Regions from separate parts of the Embleya sp. NPDC005971 genome, predicted to be linked through region 2. Evidence: riboswitches for the same ligand, from Rfam matches in the RefSeq annotation. Region 2 holds a riboswitch; each other region holds the start of a gene.
What was found. A riboswitch is a leader RNA that binds a small molecule or an ion and turns the genes downstream of it on or off. The one in region 2 is predicted to bind cobalamin.
Positions count from the first base shown of each region.

Region 1: another riboswitch for cobalamin. It lies ahead of ABZ374_RS20520 (cob(I)yrinic acid a,c-diamide adenosyltransferase); the one in region 2 lies ahead of ABZ374_RS00090 (ABC transporter substrate-binding protein).
Region 3: another riboswitch for cobalamin. It lies ahead of metE (5-methyltetrahydropteroyltriglutamate--homocysteine S-methyltransferase); the one in region 2 lies ahead of ABZ374_RS00090 (ABC transporter substrate-binding protein).
Region 4: another riboswitch for cobalamin. It lies ahead of ABZ374_RS39790 (CoA-acylating methylmalonate-semialdehyde dehydrogenase); the one in region 2 lies ahead of ABZ374_RS00090 (ABC transporter substrate-binding protein).

Region 1 covers NZ_JBEXUX010000022.1:12,086-14,275, reverse strand. The annotation lists gene ABZ374_RS20525 ((2Fe-2S)-binding protein) at 1-655, opposite strand, end outside; gene ABZ374_RS20520 (cob(I)yrinic acid a,c-diamide adenosyltransferase) at 631-1,221, opposite strand; cobalamin riboswitch at 1,281-1,408, opposite strand; gene ABZ374_RS20515 (Ig-like domain-containing protein) at 1,653-2,190, shown strand, end outside.
Region 2 covers NZ_JBEXUX010000001.1:15,136-17,325, reverse strand. The annotation lists gene ABZ374_RS00095 (DeoR/GlpR family DNA-binding transcription regulator) at 1-541, shown strand, start outside; cobalamin riboswitch at 627-866, shown strand; gene ABZ374_RS00090 (ABC transporter substrate-binding protein) at 1,022-2,011, shown strand; gene ABZ374_RS00085 (iron ABC transporter permease) at 2,008-2,190, shown strand, end outside.
Region 3 covers NZ_JBEXUX010000002.1:227,417-229,606, reverse strand. The annotation lists gene ABZ374_RS03935 (hypothetical protein) at 137-454, shown strand; cobalamin riboswitch at 805-970, shown strand; gene metE (5-methyltetrahydropteroyltriglutamate--homocysteine S-methyltransferase) at 1,146-2,190, shown strand, end outside.
Region 4 covers NZ_JBEXUX010000071.1:16,649-18,838, forward strand. The annotation lists gene ABZ374_RS39790 (CoA-acylating methylmalonate-semialdehyde dehydrogenase) at 1-1,334, opposite strand, end outside; cobalamin riboswitch at 1,534-1,704, opposite strand; gene ABZ374_RS39795 (pyridoxamine 5'-phosphate oxidase family protein) at 1,724-2,164, opposite strand.

The DNA.
Region 1 (2,190 bases), on a different contig from region 2:
GCCCACTCCCTCGCAGCAGGCCCGTGGCCAACAGACCGTCGGCGAACGACCGGGTCGTCGTCACGAGTTCCGGCTCGTCCGGCGCCGGGTGCCGGTGCAGCACCCGGGCCGCACCGACCAGCGCCGACGCGGCGTTGCCGGCCAGCAGGCGCTCCGCGATCGGCACCACCGCCCGAGTGGCCCGGGCCAGCGGCACCAGGTGCGCGGTCATCACCGCGGCGTACACCCGGTCGATCCCGGCCCGGTCCGCGAGCACCGGCGTCGGGATCGGATCCGGCGCCCACAGTTCGATCGCACCGCTCGCCGGGAAGCGCCAGTGCGTCCGGACCGGGTCCAGGTCCGGCACGACCCGACCGAGCACCGCCGCGCCGAGCGCCACCGACCACAACCGCGAGGCCACGCCCAGGTACAGGATCGACGCGGCGACCCGCGGCTCGTCGGTGCGCAACCGGCCCCGCACGTACTCCACCCGGGCCGCCCACGCGTCGGGCGCGGCGCGGTCGTACAACTCGACCAACGGCCGAAAGCCCGCGCCGTCGGCAATCGCTCCGGTCCGCAGCACGAAGTAGGGCCCCACCTCGGCGACTCGGGCCATCGCGTCGCCGACCTCGGGCCGTGCCGCCGAACCGCTCAGCGGTTGTCGCCCGGACGCCACAGCAGATCACCCGCGCCACCCGCGTCGGCCCGTCGGGCGAGCACGAACAGCAGGTCGGACAGCCGGTTGAGGTAGCGCGCGGTGAGCGGGTTCACCGTCGCGGACCCACCCGCCGCCGGTTCGTCCGCCTCGATCAGCGCCCAGGTCGAACGTTCGGCGCGCCGGGCCGCGGTGCGGGCCACGTGCAGCAGGGCCGCGGCGGGGCTGCCGCCGGGCAGGACGAACGAGCGCAGCGTGGGGAGTTCCGCGTTGAACGCGTCGCAGTGCTCCTCCAGCCGGGCCACGTCGGCCTCGGTGATCCGCAGCCGGGTGTCGCCTTCGGCGATCGGCGCGCACAGGTCCGCGCCGACGTCGAACAGGTCGTGTTGCAGTTGGGCCAACACCGCACGGGTCTGCGGCTCCGGGTCGCCGAGCGCGAGCACGACCCCGATCGCCGCGTTGGTCTCGTCCGTGTCGGCGTAGGCCGCCAACCTCGGATCGGTCTTGCGCGTCCGGGAGTTGTCGCCCAGCGCGGTGGTACCGGCATCGCCGGTACGGGTGTAGATCCGGCTCAGTACCAAGGACATGGCGCAGCACCGGCCTCTCTCGGGGAAATCCGCCCCGGTTGGTGAGGTGGCGACGACGTGAGTCTCCTGGCTCTCGGCTCTTCGCTCCTCCCGGCCTTCCCACCCCGTCGCGGGGTCGTGGCCGGTGTGGGAGTCGCTCCCCGATCACAGTGGCGGGACCGCGTCGGATTCACACCGACTTCCTCGTACCGCCGTCGCATAGCGCCTCCCACCATGACACGCGCGCCGGGCCGGGTCCACTGTCGGGCCCGGTCGGTCCACGCTTGTGGGTGAAGCTCGCCGCCGCTCCGCGTGCCGCGTCGCGAACCGGTGGGCACTGCGCACAGGATCGGGGTTCGAGAGCGGCTCCCTCGGCCGGCATCGGATCCGGCGGGCGCCGGCCGACCCATCCCAGATCCGGCCGTGTCCGGACCAGAGTGCCGGAGGATTGTGTGGCCACGGTTTCCGGAACACCCGAACCGGCCGTCCGGATGCGTCGAGTCGGTGTGGTGCTCGTGTGGTGCGCGGTGTTGTTCGGTGTGGGCGCCGGGTGCCCCGCCGTTGCCGTGGTGCCCATCCCGTCGCTGCCGCCCGTGGTCGCCGGCCCGGCCGGCGACTCCGCTCCGGGCTCGCGTGTCGACCGGGTACGGCCGAACGGCGGGTTCGGAGCGCCGATGCCGGCCGCGCCGCGGGCCGTCACGGATCGGGTCGGCACTCGCGCCGGGCAGTCGGTGGACGTCCCGGTGCTGGCCGGCGACACCGGTGAGGGGCTGGCCCTGGTGTCGCACACCAATCCCGAGCACGGTCTGGTCCTCGACGTCGAGGGCGCTCCGGACGAGGGCACGACGGAGGCCGTGTTGCGCTACACGCCGGGGCCGGGCTTCGCCGGGCGCGACGGCTTCCATTACACGATCGTCGACCGGCTCGGCCGCCAGGCCACCGCGACCGTGCGGATCGACGTGGCGGCCGATCCGGGAGCGGCGGAACGGG
Region 2 (2,190 bases):
GACGCTGATCGGGCGGGCCGCCGCGGCGCTGGTGTCGCCGTCCGAGAGCGTGGTCCTGGACGTGGGCACCACCACCACGTTCGTGGCCCGCGCCCTGGTGGACCGCGGCGACCTGCGCGACCTCGTGGTGTTCACCAACGGACTGACCATCGCGCTGGAGCTGGAGCGGGCCATCCCCCGGTTCTCCGTCGTGGTCACCGGCGGCACGCTGCGTCCGTTGCAGCACTCGCTGATCAATCCGCTCGGTGACCACATCCTGGAGCGCATCCACGCGGACACGGTCTTCCTCGGCTGCAACGGCGTGCACCCCACGGGTGGCATCACCAACGTGAACCTGCCCGAGGCCGAGGCCAAGCGGGCGATGTTGCGGGCCGCCGGGCGTCGGGTCGTGGTCGCCGACGGCTCGAAGCTGGGCCGGATCGAACTCGCCGAGGTGTGCCCGCTGGCGGACATCGACCTGCTGATCACCAGCGGCCCGGCCGACCGGGACACGCTCGACGCGCTGCGCGACGCCGGGTTGGAGATCCTGGTCGCCCAGTAGCGGCCGAAGTCGCCGGGCGGCAGCCGAAGTCGCCCGAGCGGCAGCCGAAAAAGCACCCTCGCTCGGCCGCCGCGGCGCCCATGGTTAGGCTGCCCTTGCGAACGGTTCACCCGGCTTCGACCGATTCCGGGTGTCGCAAGAGGGAATCCGGTGCGAATCCGGAACTGCCCCGCAGCGGTAAGTGGGAACGAAAGTCGCCATCAGCACTGGGCCCGGTGAAACGGGATCCGGGAAGCGGCGACCGGTAGGACGACCCGGCCACGCACCCGTGGCCCGCGGAACCCGCCCACGAGTCCGAAGACCTGCCGTCGCCCGCGTTCGCCTCGCGCACGCGGACTTCCGGGACCTCGCGGGCGGGTCCGTCGGACGACGGCGCCGAGCGGTGTCCGCCGCCGCGCTCCCTCCCTCCCGAGTTCCCCCGACGAGGACTCGCAAGGGAGAGCTTCGACGATGCCGACGCCGATACGAACGCGGACACCGATGGGCCGCAGCCGACACTCGTGGGCCGCGGCGGTCGCCGCGCTCGCACTGTTCGCAACCGCGTGCGGCGGGGCGGTGCAGGACAAGAAGGCGAGCGCCCCCGCACCCACCGCGTACAAGCCGTACACCGACACCGACAACTGCGGTGTGAGCACGACCTACGACCGGCCGCCGCAGCGCGCCGCCACGCTCACCTCCAACGCCACCGAGCTGATGCTCGAACTGGGCCTGGCCGACAAGATGGTGGGCACCGCGTACCTCAAGGGCCGCACCATCGGCGACAGATACCGGGAGGCGTACGGGCGCATCCCGGTGCTCGCCGACGCGCAACCCTCGCTGGAGAAACTGCTCGAAGCCACGCCCGACTTCGTCTACTCGGGCTACCCCGACGGCTTCTCCGAGTCGTCCGGCCACACCCGCGCCCGACTCGGCGAACTGAACATCAAGACCCACCTCAATCCCGAGGGCTGCGCCAAGGCACCGGTCACCTTCGAACAGCTCTACGGCGAACTGCGCTCCATCGGCGGCATCTTCGGCGTGTCCGAGCGCGCCGAAGGCTCCGTCGCCGCACTGCGCGGGCGGCTGGACGCGGTCACCGCGCGGCTCGCGGGCGCCGCACCGGTCAAGGTCTTCGTGTACAACTCCGGCGCCGACGCGGCGCAGACCACCGGCGGCAACTCGATGCTCAACGAGATCATCACCCGCGCCGGCGGCCGCAACGTGTTCGCCGACCTGAACGAGCGCTGGACCAAGGTCTCCTGGGAGCAGGTCGCCGAACGCAAACCGGACGTGGTGCTGATCTACGACTACGTGACGCCGTCGGCGGAGGCCAAGATCACCACGCTCAGGGCCACTCCGGTGCTCGCCGACGTACCCGCGCTGCTGGCGAACGCCTTCCCGGTGATCTCGCTGTCCGTCGCCCAGCCGGGGCCGCGCTCGGTGGACGCGGTCGAGGAACTCGCGAAGCAGCTCCACCCCGACCGGTCATGACGATCGATCGGGACCCGACGGCGGCCCGGATCGCGGTGCTCCGTGGGGAGGGCGCGGCGCCGCCGCCGGACCGGGGCCCGCCGGCCGACGTGCCGGGCGGCCGGGTACGGCTGTCGCTGGTGGTCGGCGTGCTGCTCGTGGCGCTGTTCGCGGCGGCGACGGCCGGGTTGCTGGTGGGC
Region 3 (2,190 bases), on a different contig from region 2:
AGGCGCCGACTGCGGAACGTGCTGCGTCGCGTCAAGCCCTCCGCACACTACGACTTGCCTTGATATCTCACGTATTGGCGCCAAATCTCGCATTGCGGCGACAGCCCCCGGGCTCGCCCTGGTCATGACGGCCTGGTTGCTCACAGCCCACGGCACCCCGCCACCCCGCCACCCCGCCACCAACGTCCCCACCACGGCCGCCGATTACGGTGCCCGCCGGCCGGCCTCCCGGTCCGCCGGCGACGGCAGCGGCGGCAAGTTCATCCCGGCCACCGGCAGCTCGACGACGCCCGAACCGCCCAACACGATGCAGTCCGCACTCGCCCTGGCCGCGGCCGGCGTCGAGGAGGCCACCTTCGAGGACACAGTGGACCGGCTCAAGGCTGCGGCGCCCCCGACCCGCTCGCCACCCGGCAGTCCGTATGGGGCGCGGCCGGAACCCCGTTCCCGCTGAACCCCTCCTTCACCACTCCGCTCCCCCTCCCCCGTGCGTCCCCTGACCCGGCCCCGGTGCCGGCCGCAGGCGGGGAGCCCCGAGTGTGGGGCTCCCCCTGTGGTGGAAACCGGCCGGCCCAGGCACTTCGGCACCGCGGCGAAGGGTCACCGCCGCGCCGGGTCCTCCCCACCGGTCGGCGGTCGGAACGAACACGACACCGGATCGCGAACACCGGCCCCACCGATGCGTCGCCGGCCGTTGTCCGCGTCTTCGGCGCGTGCTCGCCCCATCCGGCTCGTGCGGTGGCTCCCCGGGGGCGCCCTCGGCCGGCTAAGCTGTCGCACGCAGTCGGTTCGCCCTGCCATCCGGGTAGGCGCGTCGTAAGAGGGAACCCGGTGTGAATCCGGGACTGCCCCGCAGCGGTGAGTGGGAACGACCGCCGTCAACCAGCACTGGACCCGACTCGGGTCCGGGAAGCGACGGCCAGTAGGTGTCCGCCCTTGGCGGATGTGCCCGCGAGTCCGAAGACCTGCCACTGCCCGTGCGCCGCCGATGCGCACGGTGATCTCGGTGACCTCGTGGGCGGGTCGGCGGACAACCGGTGGGACACGTGCGGGAGTACACCGACGTGACCCGTGTGGTTTGCCATTCCCTTCGTGCCTGCGATCCGTCCCGGGATCTTGTCGACAGGCTCGCGAAGGAGAGTTCCGTGACCACCAAGTCCGCAGCCGCGGCGGCCCGTGCCACCGTGTACGGCTATCCCCGTCAGGGCCCGAATCGGGAACTGAAGAAGGCCGTCGAGGGCTACTGGGCCGGCCGCATCGATGCGCAGGCGCTTCGGGACGCCTCGGCCGAACTGCGCCGCGCCAACTGGGAACGCCTCGCCCAGGCGGGCATCCACGAGGTACCCACCGGCGACTTCTCGCTGTACGACCACGTCCTCGACACCAGCGTGGCCGTGGGTGCGATCCCGGCCCGTCATCGCGCCGCCGTCGAAGTCGACGCCCTGGACGGCTACTTCGCGATGGCGCGTGGCACGCAGGACGTGGCGCCGCTCGAGATGACCAAGTGGTTCGACACGAACTACCACTACCTCGTGCCCGAACTCGGGCCGGACACCGTCTTCGAGGCGAACTCCGCCAAACAGGTGGCCGAGTTCGAGGAGGCCGTCGCGCTCGGCCTGACCGCCCGCCCGGTGTTGGTGGGCCCGCTCACCTACCTCCTGCTTGCCAAGCCCGCGCCGGGGGTCGCGGCCGACTTCGAGCCGCTGACCCTGTTGGACCGGCTGTTGCCGGTGTACGCCCGGCTGCTCGCCGACCTGCGTGCCGCCGGCGCCGAGTGGGTGCAGCTCGACGAGCCCGCCCTGGTCCAGGACCGCAGCTTCGCCGAACTGAACGCCGCCAAGCGGGTCTACCGCGATCTCGGCGGCCGCACCGACCGGCCCAAGCTGTTGGTGGCCTCGTACTTCGACCGCCTCGGCGAGGCACTGCCGATCCTGGCCCGGGCGCCGATCGAGGGCCTGGCGCTGGACTTCACCGGGGCCGCCGCCGCCAACCTCGACGCGCTGGCCGCGGTCGGCGGGCTGCCCGGAAAACGTCTGGTCGCCGGTGTCGTGGACGGCCGCAACGTATGGATCAACGATCTCGGCAAGTCGCTGACCACGCTCGGCATACTGCTGGGCCTGGCCGACCGGGTCGACGTCGCCGCCTCCTGCTCGTTGTTGCACGTGCCGCTGGACGCCGACGCCGAACGCG
Region 4 (2,190 bases), on a different contig from region 2:
GGCACCGGGATGGGCACGTTGACGCCGACCATGCCGGTGTTCACCCGGCGGCCGAAGTCGCGGGCTGTGTCGCCGTCCCGGGTGAAGATGGCCACGCCGTTGCCGTACTCGTGCTCGCTCGGCAGCCGCAGCGCGTCCTCGTAGGAGGCCGCGCGGACCACGGACAACACCGGGCCGAAGATCTCCTCGCGGTACACCCGCATCGAGGTCGTCACGTGGTCGAACAGCGACGCGCCGACGAAGTAGCCGTCCTCGTGGCCGGGTACGCGCACGTCGCGGCCGTCCACGAGCAGCTTGGCGCCCTCGGCGACGCCGATGTCCAGGTAGCCGTGCACCCGATCGAGCGCGTCCCGGCCGACCAGCGGGCCGAAGTCGGCGTCCGGGTCGTGCGAGGGGCCCACGCGCAGCGTGGCGATCCGGGCGACGAGCTTTTCCACCAGCGCGTCGGCGGTCTCCGCGCCGACCGGAACTGCCACGGAGATGGCCATGCAGCGTTCCCCGGCGGAGCCGTAGCCGGCACCGATCAGCGCCTCGACGACCTGGTCGAGGTCCGCGTCCGGCATCACGATCAGGTGGTTCTTGGCGCCGCCGAAGCACTGGGCGCGCTTGCCGTTCGCGGTGGCGGAGGTGTAGACGTACTCGGCGATCGCGGTCGAGCCGACGAAGCCCAGGGCCTGTACGCGCGGGTCGGTCAGGAGTGTGTCGACGCTCTCCTTGCCGCCGTGGACCACGTTCAGCACGCCGGGCGGCAGGCCCGCCTCGACGAAGAGTTCGGCCAGGCGCAGTGGCACCGAGGGGTCGCGCTCCGAGGGCTTGAGCACGAACGCGTTGCCGCAGGCGATGGCCGGCGCGATCTTCCACAGCGGGATCATCGCCGGGAAGTTGAACGGGGTGATGCCGGCGACCACGCCGAGGGGTTGGCGCATCGAGTGCACATCGATGCCGGAGCCCGCGTTGTCGGTGAACTCGCCCTTGAGCAGGTGCGGGATGCCGGTGGCGAACTCCACGACCTCCAGGCCGCGTTGCAGGTCGCCGTGGGCGTCGGCGATGGTCTTGCCGTGCTCGGCCGACAGCAGCCGGGCCAGCGACTCGCGTTCGGGTTCGACCAGTTGCAGGAAGCGGGCCAGGACTCGGGCGCGCCGCTGCGGGTTCCAGGCGGCCCACGCGGGTTGGGCCTGCTCGGCGTCGGCGATGGCGGCCAGGGTGTCGGCGCGATCCGCGAGCGGAACGCGTGCCTGTACTCGACCGGTGTTGGGGTCGTACACGTCGCCGAACGCGCCGGATGCGCCGGGGACGTGCTTGCCGCCGATGAAATGGGAAAGTTCGCGGACCATGAACGACCTGTCTCTCGTCGGGTGCGATCCGGAGGTCGGGGCACGACCCGGGTGCGCAACGTCGGCGCGGGTGCGCGTGGTTGCCCGGTGCGGGTCGACGTCGAAGTGGTCAGGAAAACCTGGTGGGTTCGACGTTCGCAGGATCATCCGGGGCGAGGGCGCGGACCGGTGTCATGCGTGTTTGCTCCATCCTCGTGGACAACACGGATATACCCGCGGCCGGTATCCTGACTTCCGGATCGACGCACGATGCCCGCCTTCCCGGCCTTCGCCAGTGGCTTGGTGCTGCGGCAGCGCACTCCCCGGTCACAGTGGCGGGACCATGCCGGATTCACACCGACTTCCCTGCACCGCGGACCTTGTAGTTGAAGACGATATAGTCGGACGTCCTAGTAAGTCCAGTGCCGGCCGTGACCCGACGGCCGGCGTTCGAGGGCGAGTCCGGTGACGAGTTCCGAGGTGACCCGGATCCACACCTGATCCTCGCCGAGGCCGTCGAGGTCGGGCAGCAGACGATCCAGGTGGGCGACGACGTGCGGATCGCCGACCCGGGAGGCGTGTCCGGTCACGGTGCCCGTCCAGCCGGTGCGGGTGGCCCGGTCGACGTGGTCGGCCTGGAACGCGACCACCGCGTCGTGCGCGGCCTTCGCGAGCGAGGAGTCGAGCGGGGCCCGGAACACCACACACTCGCGATCGACGGCGAACGCCACCAGGTGCACGGCCGGCAGCGCGCCCTCGCTCACCACGACGCGTCCCAGTCGGGCGTCGGCCATCAACCGCAACGCCTCATGGCGACCGAGGGGACGTTTCAGCACGGCGTCTTCGCTCATTTCCAACCCTTTGGCCCGCCCCCGAC